3 regions of the Micromonospora sp. DT31 genome follow, and region 1 is predicted to be linked to each of the others. Evidence: riboswitches for the same ligand, from Rfam matches in the RefSeq annotation. Region 1 holds a riboswitch; each other region holds the start of a gene.

The links. Region 1 has a riboswitch for cyclic di-AMP ahead of ACLQ2X_RS11205 (NlpC/P60 family protein). Riboswitches for the same ligand answer to the same signal wherever they lie in the genome.
Region 2: it holds a riboswitch for cyclic di-AMP, as region 1 does, so the genes downstream of both, ACLQ2X_RS02400 (transglycosylase family protein) here and ACLQ2X_RS11205 (NlpC/P60 family protein) in region 1, are expected to answer to the same signal.
Region 3: it holds a riboswitch for cyclic di-AMP, as region 1 does, so the genes downstream of both, ACLQ2X_RS16235 (coiled-coil domain-containing protein) here and ACLQ2X_RS11205 (NlpC/P60 family protein) in region 1, are expected to answer to the same signal.

What each region holds. Positions count from the first base shown of each region.
Region 1 is NZ_JBNCKZ010000005.1:192,314-196,557, reverse strand. Features, by position in the region: gene ACLQ2X_RS11220 (zinc metalloprotease) at 1-174, shown strand, start outside; gene ACLQ2X_RS11215 (pyridoxamine 5'-phosphate oxidase family protein) at 244-789, opposite strand; gene dcd (dCTP deaminase) at 868-1,446, shown strand; gene ACLQ2X_RS11205 (NlpC/P60 family protein) at 1,521-2,555, opposite strand; cyclic di-AMP (ydaO/yuaA leader) riboswitch at 2,569-2,703, opposite strand; gene ACLQ2X_RS11200 (N-acetylmuramoyl-L-alanine amidase) at 2,931-4,244, shown strand, end outside.
Region 2 is NZ_JBNCKZ010000001.1:555,934-560,177, forward strand. Features, by position in the region: gene ACLQ2X_RS02395 (LLM class flavin-dependent oxidoreductase) at 1-1,005, opposite strand, end outside; cyclic di-AMP (ydaO/yuaA leader) riboswitch at 1,240-1,385, shown strand; gene ACLQ2X_RS02400 (transglycosylase family protein) at 1,384-2,028, shown strand; gene ACLQ2X_RS02405 (YbaB/EbfC family nucleoid-associated protein) at 2,212-2,661, shown strand; gene ACLQ2X_RS02410 (M4 family metallopeptidase) at 2,735-4,244, opposite strand, start outside.
Region 3 is NZ_JBNCKZ010000008.1:173,627-177,870, forward strand. Features, by position in the region: gene ACLQ2X_RS16225 (STAS domain-containing protein) at 1-336, shown strand, start outside; gene ACLQ2X_RS16230 (SRPBCC family protein) at 439-891, shown strand; gene ACLQ2X_RS16235 (coiled-coil domain-containing protein) at 909-1,982, opposite strand; cyclic di-AMP (ydaO/yuaA leader) riboswitch at 1,988-2,118, opposite strand; gene ACLQ2X_RS16240 (cation diffusion facilitator family transporter) at 2,264-3,178, opposite strand; gene ACLQ2X_RS16245 (HelD family protein) at 3,276-4,244, opposite strand, start outside.

The sequences.
Region 1 (4,244 bases):
GCCGAGGCCTCCCCGGCATACCAGTGCCCGACCGGCCGGGACACCTGCTCCACCAGCGGCAAGGACCCGATCAACAACTTCATGGACTACACGTACGACACCTGCATGAACCAGTTCACCACCGGCCAGGCGAGCCGGATGCTGACCGCGTGGAACACCTACCGCGCGGCCTGACCGCCGTCACCGCGTACCGGTGCCGGCCCTGTCCTCGGACGGGGCCGGCACCGCTCGTGGGGGCCCGGGTCAGGCGGCCGGGCGACGGGTGTCGAAGCCGTGCCGGCCGCGCCGGCCCTCCCCGACGAGCGAGTCCCGGCGGGCCGGCGCCGCTCCGCGCGGGTCGAGCCAGACGCGGACCTGCGGCCGACCCGCGCCGGGCTGGGCCACCGGGTCGCGGCGGGTCAACATGGCCGCCTCGACGGTGAACTCGAACAGCCGCCAGTCGCCGTGCGGTGCCGCCCGGCTGATCCGGGCCAGCTTCGCCACGGTGGCCGGGTCGGTCACCGGCCGGGCCCGGCCCGCCACGTAGGCCTCGTCGTCGCTGTCCTCCGGGGGGAAGGAGTGCAGGGCGTAGCGGCCGTCGCGTTCGAGGTCTCGGCGCTTCGGCGAGTCGATGACGAAGCACCAGAGCCCGTCGTCGGTGATCACCGGGGAGACCGGATGCACCCGGGGGGCTCCGTCGGCGCGGACCGTGGCGAGATAGCCGAAGCCCGGCCCGTACTGCTGCATCAGGAGGCGGATCTCGTCGGCGAGTCGAGGCTCGTCGACGGCGAATTCGGACCAGGAAGCCATGCGGACATCCTATCGAACACGTGTACGAAGATGTAGTGCGACACGCAGGTCACCCATACCGGTCGCTATGGTGTTCCGATGCTGCTCTCCGACCGCGACCTGGTCTCCGAGATCAAGGCCGGCACGCTCGCGCTGGAGCCCTTCGAGCCGACGCTGGTGCAGCCGTCGAGCATCGACGTACGCCTGGACCGGCTGTTCCGGGTCTTCAACAACCACCTCTACACACACATCGACCCGTCGATCCAGCAGGACGACCTGACGTCGATGGTGGAGGTGCCCGAGGGCCAGGCGTTCGTGCTGCACCCGGGCGAGTTCGTGCTCGCCTCCACGCTTGAGGTGATCTCGCTCGGCGACCAGCTCGCCGGGCGACTGGAGGGCAAGTCGAGCCTGGGCCGGCTGGGCCTGCTCACCCACTCGACCGCGGGCTTCATCGACCCCGGCTTCTCCGGACACGTCACGCTGGAACTGTCGAACGTGGCGAACCTGCCGATCACGCTCCGACCGGGGATGAAGATCGGCCAGTTGTGCATCTTCCGGCTGTCCTCGCCGGCCGAGCACCCGTACGGTTCGGCCGTCTACGGCTCGCGCTACCAGGGGCAGCGCGGCCCGACGCCGAGCCGGTCGTGGCAGAGCTGGCGCACCTGGCCGACGCGCTGATCGCGCCCCACACCTGTCAAGAAGGGCCCCTTCCTCTACCGGAGGCGTTAAGAAGGGGCCCTTCCTTACACACCTCAGCCGGGGCGGCCGTAGCTGTGGATGGGGCCGTCCTCGACGCGCTTCATGGTGATCGGCTTGCCGGACTGGGAGGCGTGCACCACCCAGCCCTCGCCCACGTACATCGCCACGTGGTGCAGGTCCCCGTAGTAGAAGACCAGGTCACCGGCGCGCAGCTCGGCGCGGCTCACCCGCTTCGTCACGCCGTGCTGCTGGCGGGCGTTGTGCGGCAGCGAGACGCCGGCCCTGCCCCAGGCCGCGAGGGTCAGGCCGGAGCAGTCGAAGTGGTCCGGACCGGCCGCGCCCCAGACGTAGATCTTGCCGATCTGGGCGCAGGCGAACTTGACCGCCGTGCCCGCCGCGCCGCCGGGGTAGCCGGCCGGGCAGGGCGCCGGGCGTAGCGGCCCGCCACCCCCGTTGCCGTAGACCTTCAGCCGCAACTTCTGCAGCCGGGCGATCTCGGCGTCGATCTGCTTCTTCTTCGCCGCGAGCTGGGCCTCGGTGCGGGCCAGGCCGACGATCATCTCGTCCAGCGGCTTCTTCCTGGCCGCCAGTTCGTCGCGCAGCGCGGCGACCGATCGCACCTGCTCGCGCTGGTGATGCGCGAAGCGGTCGAGCAGTTCCAGGCCGTTGACCAGGTCACCGGGGGACCGGCTGCCCAGCAGCACGTTGACGGTGGAGAGGTTGTCGCCCTTGTAGGCGTCGGCGGCGAGCCCGCCGACCTGCCCGAGCGCGGCGTCCACCCGGGCCTGGAGCGGGGCGATCTGCCGGCCGAGGGCGTCGGCCTGCTTGCGCCGCGCCGCGAGTTGCTCGCGTACGGCGTTCACCTGCTCGATGACGGGTTCGAGCTTGTTCCAGTCGCGGTCGATCTGGGCCTCGATCTCGGTGACCGAGGGTTCGGCATGGGCCGCCGTGGCACCGCCGGTCAGGACGACGGCGGTGCTGATCAGTGCGGCGAGGGCGGTGGTGCAGCGGGACCAGCGGGAACGCGGCGCAGCCGTGGACCGGTCGATCGACCGGTCGGACGCTGGCCGCCGGGCATGGTGTGCCACCGGGCGTCCGTGCTCCTTCTTCCGTACCGCCTACCGAGTTAGCTGACGGGTTCGGGCGGGAAGGGAGTCGCCCTACCGCAGTGCTGCGGATTCACCCCAGGTACCTGGGTCCCCGGCTCGCCCGCGGGCGACTCGGCGGTGCCGGACCGTCACCGACCGGGATGGACGGTGAGACTGGCGGCCGACATTTGACCAGAGTAAGGACGATCGTGATCGATCCGCAACTCGGAGCGCCGTGACGGTCGGTGTCGAACCGGAGGGGCGATGTGAAGTTTTCTTTCAAGGGAGATTACCTGCTGGAAAGGTATTGACCGTCACGGGGTACGCGGAGTGAGGTTGAGGGGCAGTGACACCCATCCCTGTCCAGGAGGTTCGATGCACCTCTCACCCCCGCCGTCGGGCCGGCGGATACTGCTCGCCGCCGCGGTGGCCACGGCCACCGCGCTGGCGACCACCGCCCCGGTGAGCGCCGCGCCGCAGCCGGCCGCACCGACGAGCGACCGGCAGCAGCAGTACGCCGCCGCAGCGGCCGAGTACGGCGTACCGCAGAACGTCCTGCTCGGCGTCTCCTACCTGGAGTCCCGCTGGGACACCCATCCCGGCCAGCCCAGCACCAGCGGCGGATACGGCCCGATGCACCTGACCGACGCGGCGCACATCCTCGCCACGCCGGGCAGCGCCCACGTCGACGAGGACGAGGACCCGCGCGGCGACGACTCCCGCCCGCTCACCCTCGACCCGGCCACCGCCGCCGCGCCGCCGCGGGAGACCCCGCTGCCGAGCGCGGCGCTGCAGACACTCGGCACCGCAGCGACGCTGACCGGCCTCGACGAGCGGACGCTTCGCACCGACCCGGCCGCGAACATCCGCGGCGGCGCGGCGCTGCTCGCCTCGTACCAGAAGACGCTGGGCGGGCCGGTCGGCGCCGGCAGCGACCCGGCGGCCTGGTACGGCGCCGTGGCCCGCTACTCCGGCGCGGACACGTCCGACGGGGCGGCGGCCTTCGCCGACGAGGTCTACGACCAGCTCGGCCAGGGCGCCTCCCGGATCACCGACGACGGGCAGAAGGTCACGCTCGCCGCCACCGTCGCCCAACCGGACCGCTCCAAACTGGCCCGGCTCGGCCTGCGGAACGCCGAACGGCCCGACGGACTGGAGTGCCCGGTCCGGCTGGCCTGCGAATGGATCCCCGCGCCGTACGAGCAGCTCAGCGCGGACCCGGGCGACTACGGCAACCACGACCTCGCCAACCGGCCGAAGCAGCAGAAGATCGAGTACATCGTCATCCACGACACCGAGGGCTACTTCGGCCCGAGCGTCGACCTGGTGAAGCGGGCCGACTACCTGGGCTGGCACTACACGCTGCGCTCGGTGGACGGCTACATCGCCCAGCACATCAAGGCCAAGGACGTCGGCTGGCACGCCGGCAACTGGTACGTCAACGCCAAGTCCATCGGCCTGGAGCACGAGGGCTTCGCCGGGCACGGCACCTGGTACACCGAGGCGATGTACCGCACCTCCGCCAAGCTGGTCCGCCACCTGGCGCTGAAGTTCGGCATCCCGATGAACCGGCAGCACATCATCGGCCACGACAACGTGCCCGGCACCACCGCCGCCACGGTGCGCGGCATGCACTGGGACCCGGGACCGTACTGGGACTGGTCGCACTACTTCGACCTGATGAAGGCG
Region 2 (4,244 bases), on a different contig from region 1:
GCGCGTGCTCAGCCGTACCCCCGGGTCGGGGGTGGGGGTGACCGCGAGGGTGGCCGGGCCGCCGGTGGTGGCCTGTTCCTCGGCGACGGCGCGGGCCCCGCTGCCCGGCGTGGTGCGTTCGGCGGCGACGAGTTCCCGGACCGCCGGGGCGACCTCCTGGGCGAAGATCTGGATCGCGCGCGGCTCGTCGCTGCCGAGGATGAACGTGGTGATGCGGTGCTCCAGAGTGAGCCCGGCGAGTTCCTCCACCCACTGCTGCGGCGGCCCGGCGAGGAAGCCGGTGGAGGAGCGGGTGAAGGCGCCGGTGACGTTGAGCATGCGGCGGATCGCGTCCGGGTCCCGCCCGGCGGCCCGCGCGCCCTCGTCGACGAGCGCGTTCATGGCCGGCAGTTCGTCGGGGCCCTTGGGAAGGTACGACAGCGAGGGCAGCCAGCCGTCCGCGGCGCGGCCGACCAGGCGCAGCATGCGCGGCTTGTACGCGCCGACCCAGATGCCCACCGGGTGTGCCGGCGCCGGCCCGCGTTTGGCGCCGACGACCCGGTAGTGCTCGCCCTCGACGCGGACCATGCCCCGGCGGTCTGTGTCCCAGATCTCGCGGATGATTCCGATGGCCTCGTCGAGCGCCGTGACGGCGGCGCCGGGGGACAGGCGTCGACCGCCGACCGCCTCGATCGCGTCCCAGAACGCGCCCGCGCCCAGCCCCAGCTCGACCCGGCCGCCGGTGAGCAGGTCGAGGCTGGCGATGCTGCGGGCCAGCACCACCGGCTGGCGCAGCGGCAGGTTGAGTACGTTGCCGGCCAGACCGATCCGTTCGGTGGCGGCGGCCACGTAGGCCATCAGCGTCCAGGTGTCCAGGAAGCCGGGCTGGTAGGGGTGGTCCTGGAAGGTGACCAGGTCGAGGCCGGCCTGCTCGCAGAGCGCGGCCAGGGCCACCACCTGCTCGGGCTGCGCGGCGGTGGGGGTGAGGAAGCCGCCGAAGGCCAGCTCGTGTGCGTGCTCGGTCATCCGTCCGCCCCTCGCGTGATCTTGCCCGACCTGCCCACGGTAGCGGCACCCCCGGCTGCCGCCCCCGGCGGACGTGCCGGTCATTCGCCCGACGGTTCCGTCACCGCAAGCACGGTACGTCGCCCACTCGGGTGACCGCTGGCATGATAAGAGGGCATTCGTCCCGAATGGTGCCTAGCGTCTGCTCCGTCCGCGCTCGCGGGCACCACGGTCCGGTAACGCCCAATCCCGCCGCCGGCCGCGTAACCGAACCTCGTGCGGGAGCGGGGGAACCACACGTTCCACGGTGCATCGTCACCTCGGGGTGAAGCCGCCACCGGCGGCCGGGCTCCTCGGCCCGAACCCGACAGCTCACCTCGTCGGCGTGGAGGAATCCACATGGCAACTGAATACTCAGCCCGCGGTCGCCGTAGCGCTCTCGGAGCGGTTCTGACCAGCGCCGCCGTCGGCGCCGCGGCTCTGCTCGGCCCGGCCGTGCCGGCCAGCGCCGCCGTCAACTGGGACGCCGTCGCACGCTGCGAGTCCGGCGGCAACTGGAAGATCAACACTGGCAACGGCTACTACGGCGGGCTCCAGTTCTCCCGCGCCACCTGGAACGGCTACGGCGGCCAGAAGTACGCCGCCCGGGCGGACCTGGCCAGCCGGTCCGAGCAGATCGCCGTGGCCGAGAAGGTGCTGCGGGGGCAGGGCATCGGCGCCTGGCCCGTCTGCGGCAAGAAGGGCGGCTCGGCGAAGAAGAGCACCTCGGCGACCCGGTCCGACCGGGCCGCCACCACGAAGAATGCCATCTCGGTGCGGTCCGCCACCCGCAGGACCGCCCCGGAGCGCGCCATGACCAAGGTCGCGCCGCAGCGGTCGCCCGGTGCCGGGACGTACGTGGTCCGCTCCGGTGACACGCTGTCGGAGATCGCCGTGGCGCAGCGCGTCGACGGCGGATGGCATGCCCTGCACGAGCGCAACCGGGCCGTGGTCGGCGACGACCCCGGCCTGATCTTCCCGGGTCAGCGGCTGCGCCTGAGCTGAGCGGTCACGAGCGTCCGGCCGGTTCGCCCGGCCGGGCGCTCGTCCGTCCGCGACACGCCGCGTCGCCGACACCGGGCCTGCTCCCGGCACCGGGACGCGGCCGGGACCGGCCGGTGCATGCGTGTGGCCGCAACCGATTGCTAGGGTCACAGTGCTCAGTCAAGACGTGAAGAAAGCGCGGAAATGACCAACGACCCGTTCTCGGCCGCCGCGAGCCTCGACGAGCTGCTGACCCGCACGCAGCAGGCGCTCACCGCGATGCGCTCCCGGGCCTCGGCGCACGCCGACGGCGAGCCGGGCGACCTGCTGCGCGCCGAGGGCACTGCCGCTGGCGGGCGGGTCCGCGCGGTCGCCGTCCAGGGTGGCCGGCTTGGCTCCGTGACGATCGCCCCGGAGCTGGCCGGCGAGCCGCTGGAGGTCCTCTGCGAACACCTCGTCACCGCCGCCAACGCCGCGCTGTCCGAGCTGGACGCCCAGGTCAGCGCGTCGGCGCGGGCCGACGCCGACGCGCTCGCCGTCCGGCTCGGCAGCATGGGCGACCAGGCCGAGCTGTTCGGCCGCGCGATGCACGAGGCGGCCGCGCGGATCCACCGCGATCGCGGCAACGCGTCGCGGACCGCGCGTCCGGCCTGACCGGCGACGCCCGGCCCGGCACGACGAAGCGGCCGGCCGTCGGGAGGACGACGGCCGGCCGCTCACGCCGCGATCAGCCCAGGGCGAGCGCGGTGTCGTCGACGACGAAAGACGTCTGCAGCGAGCTGTCCTCCACGCCGCTGAACGAGATGGTCGCCGTGGTGCCGGCCAGCGACGAGACGTCGAAGGACCGCTGCACGTAACCGGTGGCCTTGTTCAGGTTGGAGTAGGTGGCCAGCGTGGTGCCGCCGGCCTTGACGGTGAGCTTGTCGTACGCGGTGGTGGTGGTCGTCTCGGCGCTGTCGACGTGCAGCCAGAAGGTCAACGTTGCCCGGCAGCCGGCCGGGACGGTCACCGACTGGCTGAGCGTGTCCGTGTGTGCCGAGCCGTAGCCGTTGAGCCAGGCCTTGTACGAGCCGCCGTGCGCGGCCTGGCCGCTGGCGGTGGTGATGACGCCGGACGAGGCGGTCCAGTTCACGTTGCCCGACTCGAAGCCGGGGTTGGCCAGCTTGTTGCCGGAGCAGCCGCCCGAGGGAGGCGTGGTCGTGGCGGTCGGCGTGGGCGTCGGGGTCCCGCCGGCGCAGGTCGGGTCGGTCGACTGGGCCGGTACGCTGATCGCGTCCCACGCGGCCTTGACCGTGTTGAACTCGGTGCAGCTGCTCGGGTAGAGGTTCTTCGCCGCCTGCAACGTCCAGGTGCGGTACTTCAGGTACGACGAGGACGAGGTCTTCAGCAGCATCCCGTTGTACATGATCTTGATGGCCTTCTGGATGCCCAGGCCGGTGACGCTGCTGCCGTTGCAGGTCGAGCTGGACGGCTGACCGTTGGTCGGGCTGCTGCCGTTGGCCAGCAGGTAGAACCAGTGGTTGCCGGGCCCGGCCGCGGCGTGCACCTCGGTCGACGGGACGCTGCTGGAGTAGCAGTTCGGGTCGCCGAGCGCCGACGGGTTGTACATGTTGCGGATCGGGCCGGAGCCGACCAGGTTGATCTTCTCACCGACCAGGAAGTCGGGCGCGTCGTAGCTGGACGGCTCGTTGGCGAACCACTCGGTGGCCGCGCCGAACGTGTCCGCCACGAACTCCTGGGTGCCGCCGCGGGAGATGCCGCCGGGGGTGTGGTCGTCGATCCCGTGGCCGATCTCGTGCGCCACCACGTCCATTGAGCCGATCCACTGGCCGGCCGTGTTCTTGCCGATCTGCACCTGGCTGCCGTCGTAGTAGGCGTTCTGGTCGTTCAGGCCGACCCGGATCGGCCAGTAGCCGCCGCTGCCGTCGGCGCCGTTGCGGCCCAGCCACTGGGACAGCATCTTGTGCTCGGTCTGGGCCGAGAACAACGCGTCGACGCAGCCGGTCTCCTTGTTGGTGGCGGTGCCGTTGCCCCACACGTCGTCGGTGCCGCTGAACGTGGTGTTGTTGGCCGCGTCCTGGCAGCTCAGGTTCGTGACGGTGGGGTCCTTCATGGTGTAGGTGCTGCCCGACTGGGTGGTGTTCAGGGCGAGTGGGCTCGGCCCGTTCCAGGCGCCGGTGCCGGTGCCGGTGACCACGTGTTCCTGTGTGCGCAGCACCGCGCCGGTACGCGCGTCG
Region 3 (4,244 bases), on a different contig from region 1:
GTGCGGCCCGGTGGTGTCGTCCAGATCGCGCCCCGAGGGGAGATCGACGTCGACACCGCGTACGAGGTGCGGGAAGCGATCGCCGAGGTGCTCGCGAAGGGCCGTCCGTCCCGGATCGAGCTGAACATGCGGCTCGTCACGTTCATCGACTCCGTCGGCATCAGCGCCATGGTCGCCGGCTTCCAGACCTGCGAGGTCAGCGGCGTGAAGCTGGTGGTCACCGAGCCGAGCCGGTTCGTGCACCGGCAGCTCTGGGTGACCGGCCTGCTCGGCCTCTTCGGCGCTCCCGAGCCCTGGTTCGCCGACGACACCCCCGAGGTTCTGCCCGGCGCCTGAGCGCCGCCCCGGCCCCCTGTCCGGCGGGACCTTCTACCCGTTGCCGAGTCGGCTCCGGTACGGGACGATCGTGCGGACGCACGACCGGCGAGGGGGGCCCGCTTGCAGAGCAGCGACAGCTTCAGCTACACCGTGCAGGCCCGTTGTTCCCGGGCGCACGCGGTGGCCCTCCTCGGTGATCTGAGCCGGCAGGGCGAGCTGCACCCGCTGATCGTGCGCGTCCGGCAGCTACCCGCCCGCCCGGGCGCGCTGGCCAGCTACGCGATCACCGACCGGCTGGAGCTCGGCCCGCTGCACTTCCCGGTCACCTACCAGGCGGACGTGCTTGTCGCCAACGACGACGAGATGGTCACGGTCGCCCGGCAGCAGCCGGCCACCACGGTCCGCAACCACACCCGGCTGCGGGACGAGCCCGACGGGGTGGTACGGATCGACGTGGAGATCACCCTCACCGCGCCGGCGCCGCTGTTCGGCTACGCGTTCCGCCAGGCCCGGTCCGCCCACCTGGGGCTGGCCGCCCGGCTCGGGGCGACGCTGGAGGGTCGGTCGGTCTGACCGACCCCCCGCAGGCGTCAGTACACCGACAGGTGTACGTGGTTGGTGTGGTCGCTGGAGGGGTCGCCGTTGCCGCCGTTGTAGGACTTCCACCCGCTGCTGGGCAGCCAGATCTGCTTGAACCAGATCACGTAGAGCACGGCGAGCCGGTCGGCGTTGCGGACGAGGTACGCGGCCAGGTTGTTGCCGTACGTGCGGTCGCCGCCGGTGGCAACGCCCTCGAAGCCGCTCTTCTGCGCCGCGAAGTCGCAGGCCCGGCCCTTGGGATGTTCGCCGCCGCCGCTGGGCCGGTGGCAGGAGGTGTACCGGGTGAACCCGGCCGCCTTGGCCTGTTGCAGCGCGTGCAGCGTACGCGGCGTGATGCAGCCGCTGGCCGGGGTCGGGTCGTTGACGCTGCACGACTCCGACGGCCAGGAGCCGTCCGGGTTGCGCGGCGCCGGCTTGGCGTTCTTGTTCGAGGTGCCCTGGACGCTGCCGCCGCTGCTGCTGCTGCGCGAGGGCTGGTCGTTGGCCACCTCCAGGGCGCGCTCGGCCTGCTCCTTGCGCTTGCCCATCACCGTGACCTGCTTGCGTTGCTCGCGGATCTCGCCGTCGAGCGCGGCGCGGGTGCGGGTGGCCTCGTCGCGGGTGGTGAGCAGGTCACGGAGTGTGCGGTCCTCGTGCGCGGCGACCTGTTCCAGCGCGGCGGCCCGGTCCATGAAGCCCTCGGGGCTGCTGCTGCCGAGCAGGGCCGCGGCGGTGCCCAGGCGGCCGTTGCGGTATGCCACGGTGGCGATCTCGCCGACCTTGGTGTGGCGTACCGCCAGCTCGGCGTCGACGGTCTTGAGTTGTTCGGTGAGTTGTTTCTGGCGGTCCACCGACCGGTTCAGCGCGGCCTTGGCCTCCAGCCAGCCCTTGCTGGCCGCGTCGAGCTGGGCGCGCAGCTGCGGGGTGCCGCCCTCGTCGTCGCCGGGTGCGGCGGCGAGCCGGCCGGTCGGCGGGGCCGCCGAGGCGGGGGAGAGTGGAACGGTCGCGAGGCCGATGGTCAGCGTCGCGACGAGCAGGGCCGCCAACCGGGCAGCCGTCCGTCGGGTGGGTGTAACTGGGGGCATTCAGGTGTCCTTCCGTCAACCGCCGACCGGGTTAGCTGACGGGTTCGGGACGGAAGATCCCTACCGCTGACGCGGATGCACCCCACATACGTGGTTCCCCGGCTCGCCCGTGCGGGCGATTAGGCGACGGTCACTGCACCGGTGCCCAGCGGCGGTGCCGGCGCGGTGGCCGCGGTCGAGCCTACCGGCGTCGCCGTCGGCCGACCGGGGGGCGTAGGCCAGCAGTTCGGACAAAACCGGCATTACCCCATAATAGCCACAGAGATTTAAGATTTCCCTAATCACCACTCGGTCGGAGCGCAGACGCCCGCTGACGCTCCGGGTTCGACCTGCAACGTGGCGTGCTCGATCGAGAAGTCCTCGTGCAGGGCCGCCCGCGCCGCGGCCAGCACCGGCCCGACCTCCACGCCCGGATCGGTGGTCAGGTGCGCCGAGGCCACCTCCATGCCGGAGGTGAGCGTCCACACGTGCAGGTCGTGCACCTCCGCCACCCCGGGCACCGCGGCGAGCCGGTCGTGCACGGCGGTCACCTGGAGGTGCTCCGGCGCGGCCTGCACCAGGATGCGCACCGCCGCCCGCCCCAGCCGCCAGGTGCGCGGCAGGATGAACAGGCCGATGCCCACCGCCACCAGCGGGTCCGCCCACCACCAGTCGGTGACCATGATGACCAGCGCCGCGCCGATCACCCCGAGCGAGCCGAGCAGGTCGCCGAGCACCTCCAGGTAGGCGCCACGCAGGTTGATGCTCTCCCGGGACCCGGCCCGCAGCAGCGCGAACGCGACGATGTTGGCGAGCAGGCCGAGCACGGCCACCACGAGCATCGGACCGGCTAGCACCTGCGGTGGCTCGCCGAACCGGCGTGCCGCCTCGACGAGGACGTAGACCGCGACGGCGCCGAGCAGCACGGCGTTGGCCAGCGCGGCGAGCACCTCGAGCCGGTAGAGCCCGAACGTGCGCTGCGGGTCGGTGCCGGCGCGCCGGGTGGCGGTGATCGCGGCGAGCGCCATGCCGATGCCCAGCACGTCGGTGAACATGTGCCCGGCGTCGGAGAGCAGGGCCAACGAGCCGGTCGCGAACGCGGCCGCCGCCTCGACGAGCATGAGCGCGGCGAGCAGGACGAACGCGGCCCATAGCCGGCCGCGATGGCGGTGTGCCGCGTTGGCCACCGCGCCGCTGTGGTCATGACCTGCGCCCACGCCAACACCCTTCCCGCCGCGTACCGGCCGGGCTCAATGTATGCTCACATCGCTATGTGTGCAAGTGATGGGCGGGCGGCGAACCGCCCCGCCGGTGTCAGCCGATCGGATCGAGCGTGGTCAGACGCTGGGTGGCGCGGGACAACGCCACGTACAGCGTGCGCACGCCCGAACCCGGATCGGCCCGGATCTCACTCGGCGCGACGAGCACCACCCCGTCGTACTCCATGCCCTTCGCCTGCAGGCTGGTCACCACCTGCAGCCGCCGCGCGCCGAGCCCGGCCAGCCAGCCAGCCACCTCGTCCCGACGCGGCACCGGTGTGATCACCCCGACCGTGCCCTCCACCTCGGCCAGCAGCGTCCGGGCCGCCTCCACCGTGGCCGCCGCCAGCCCGGCCGCCGGCACGACCCGCTCCACCGGCGCCACGCCCGTGGAACGGACGGCGTCCGGCAGCGGCAGGTCCGGATAGAGCCGGCGGATCTCCGCCGCCGCCACCGCGAAGATCTCCGCCGAGTTGCGGTAGTTGGTGGTCAGCTCGTAGCGGTACCGGCGCCGACGCCCGAGCGCCTGGTCGCGGGCCCGGTCCAGCTCCTGCGGATCGCCGGTCCACGCGGTCTGTGCCGGGTCCCCGACCACGGTCCACGACGCCAGCCGACCCCGCCGCCCGATCATCCGCCACTGCATCGGCGAGACGTCCTGCGACTCGTCCACCACCACGTGGGCGTAGTCGCGGTAGTCCGTCGGGCGTTCCCGGGCGGCCTCCCGGGCCGCGCGGCGGCGATCGGCGTACGTGCTCAGCTCCCGCACGCCGCCGGCGAGCTGGTACGGGTCGCGCTTCGGCCGGACCCGCTGCACCGGCTTGCCCAGCAGCGCGTCCAACTCGTCCAGCAGGGCGATGTCGGCGACCGTCAACCCCTCGTCGTCCAACGTCCGGTACGCCTCGGTGAGCAGGCGGATCTCCGCCCCGGAGAGGATCCCGCCGGCGTAGCGGCGCAGCCGGCCCGGGCTGGCCAGCCAACCCAGCACGTGCCGCGGATGCAGCCGGGGCCACCAGGCCCGGAGGAA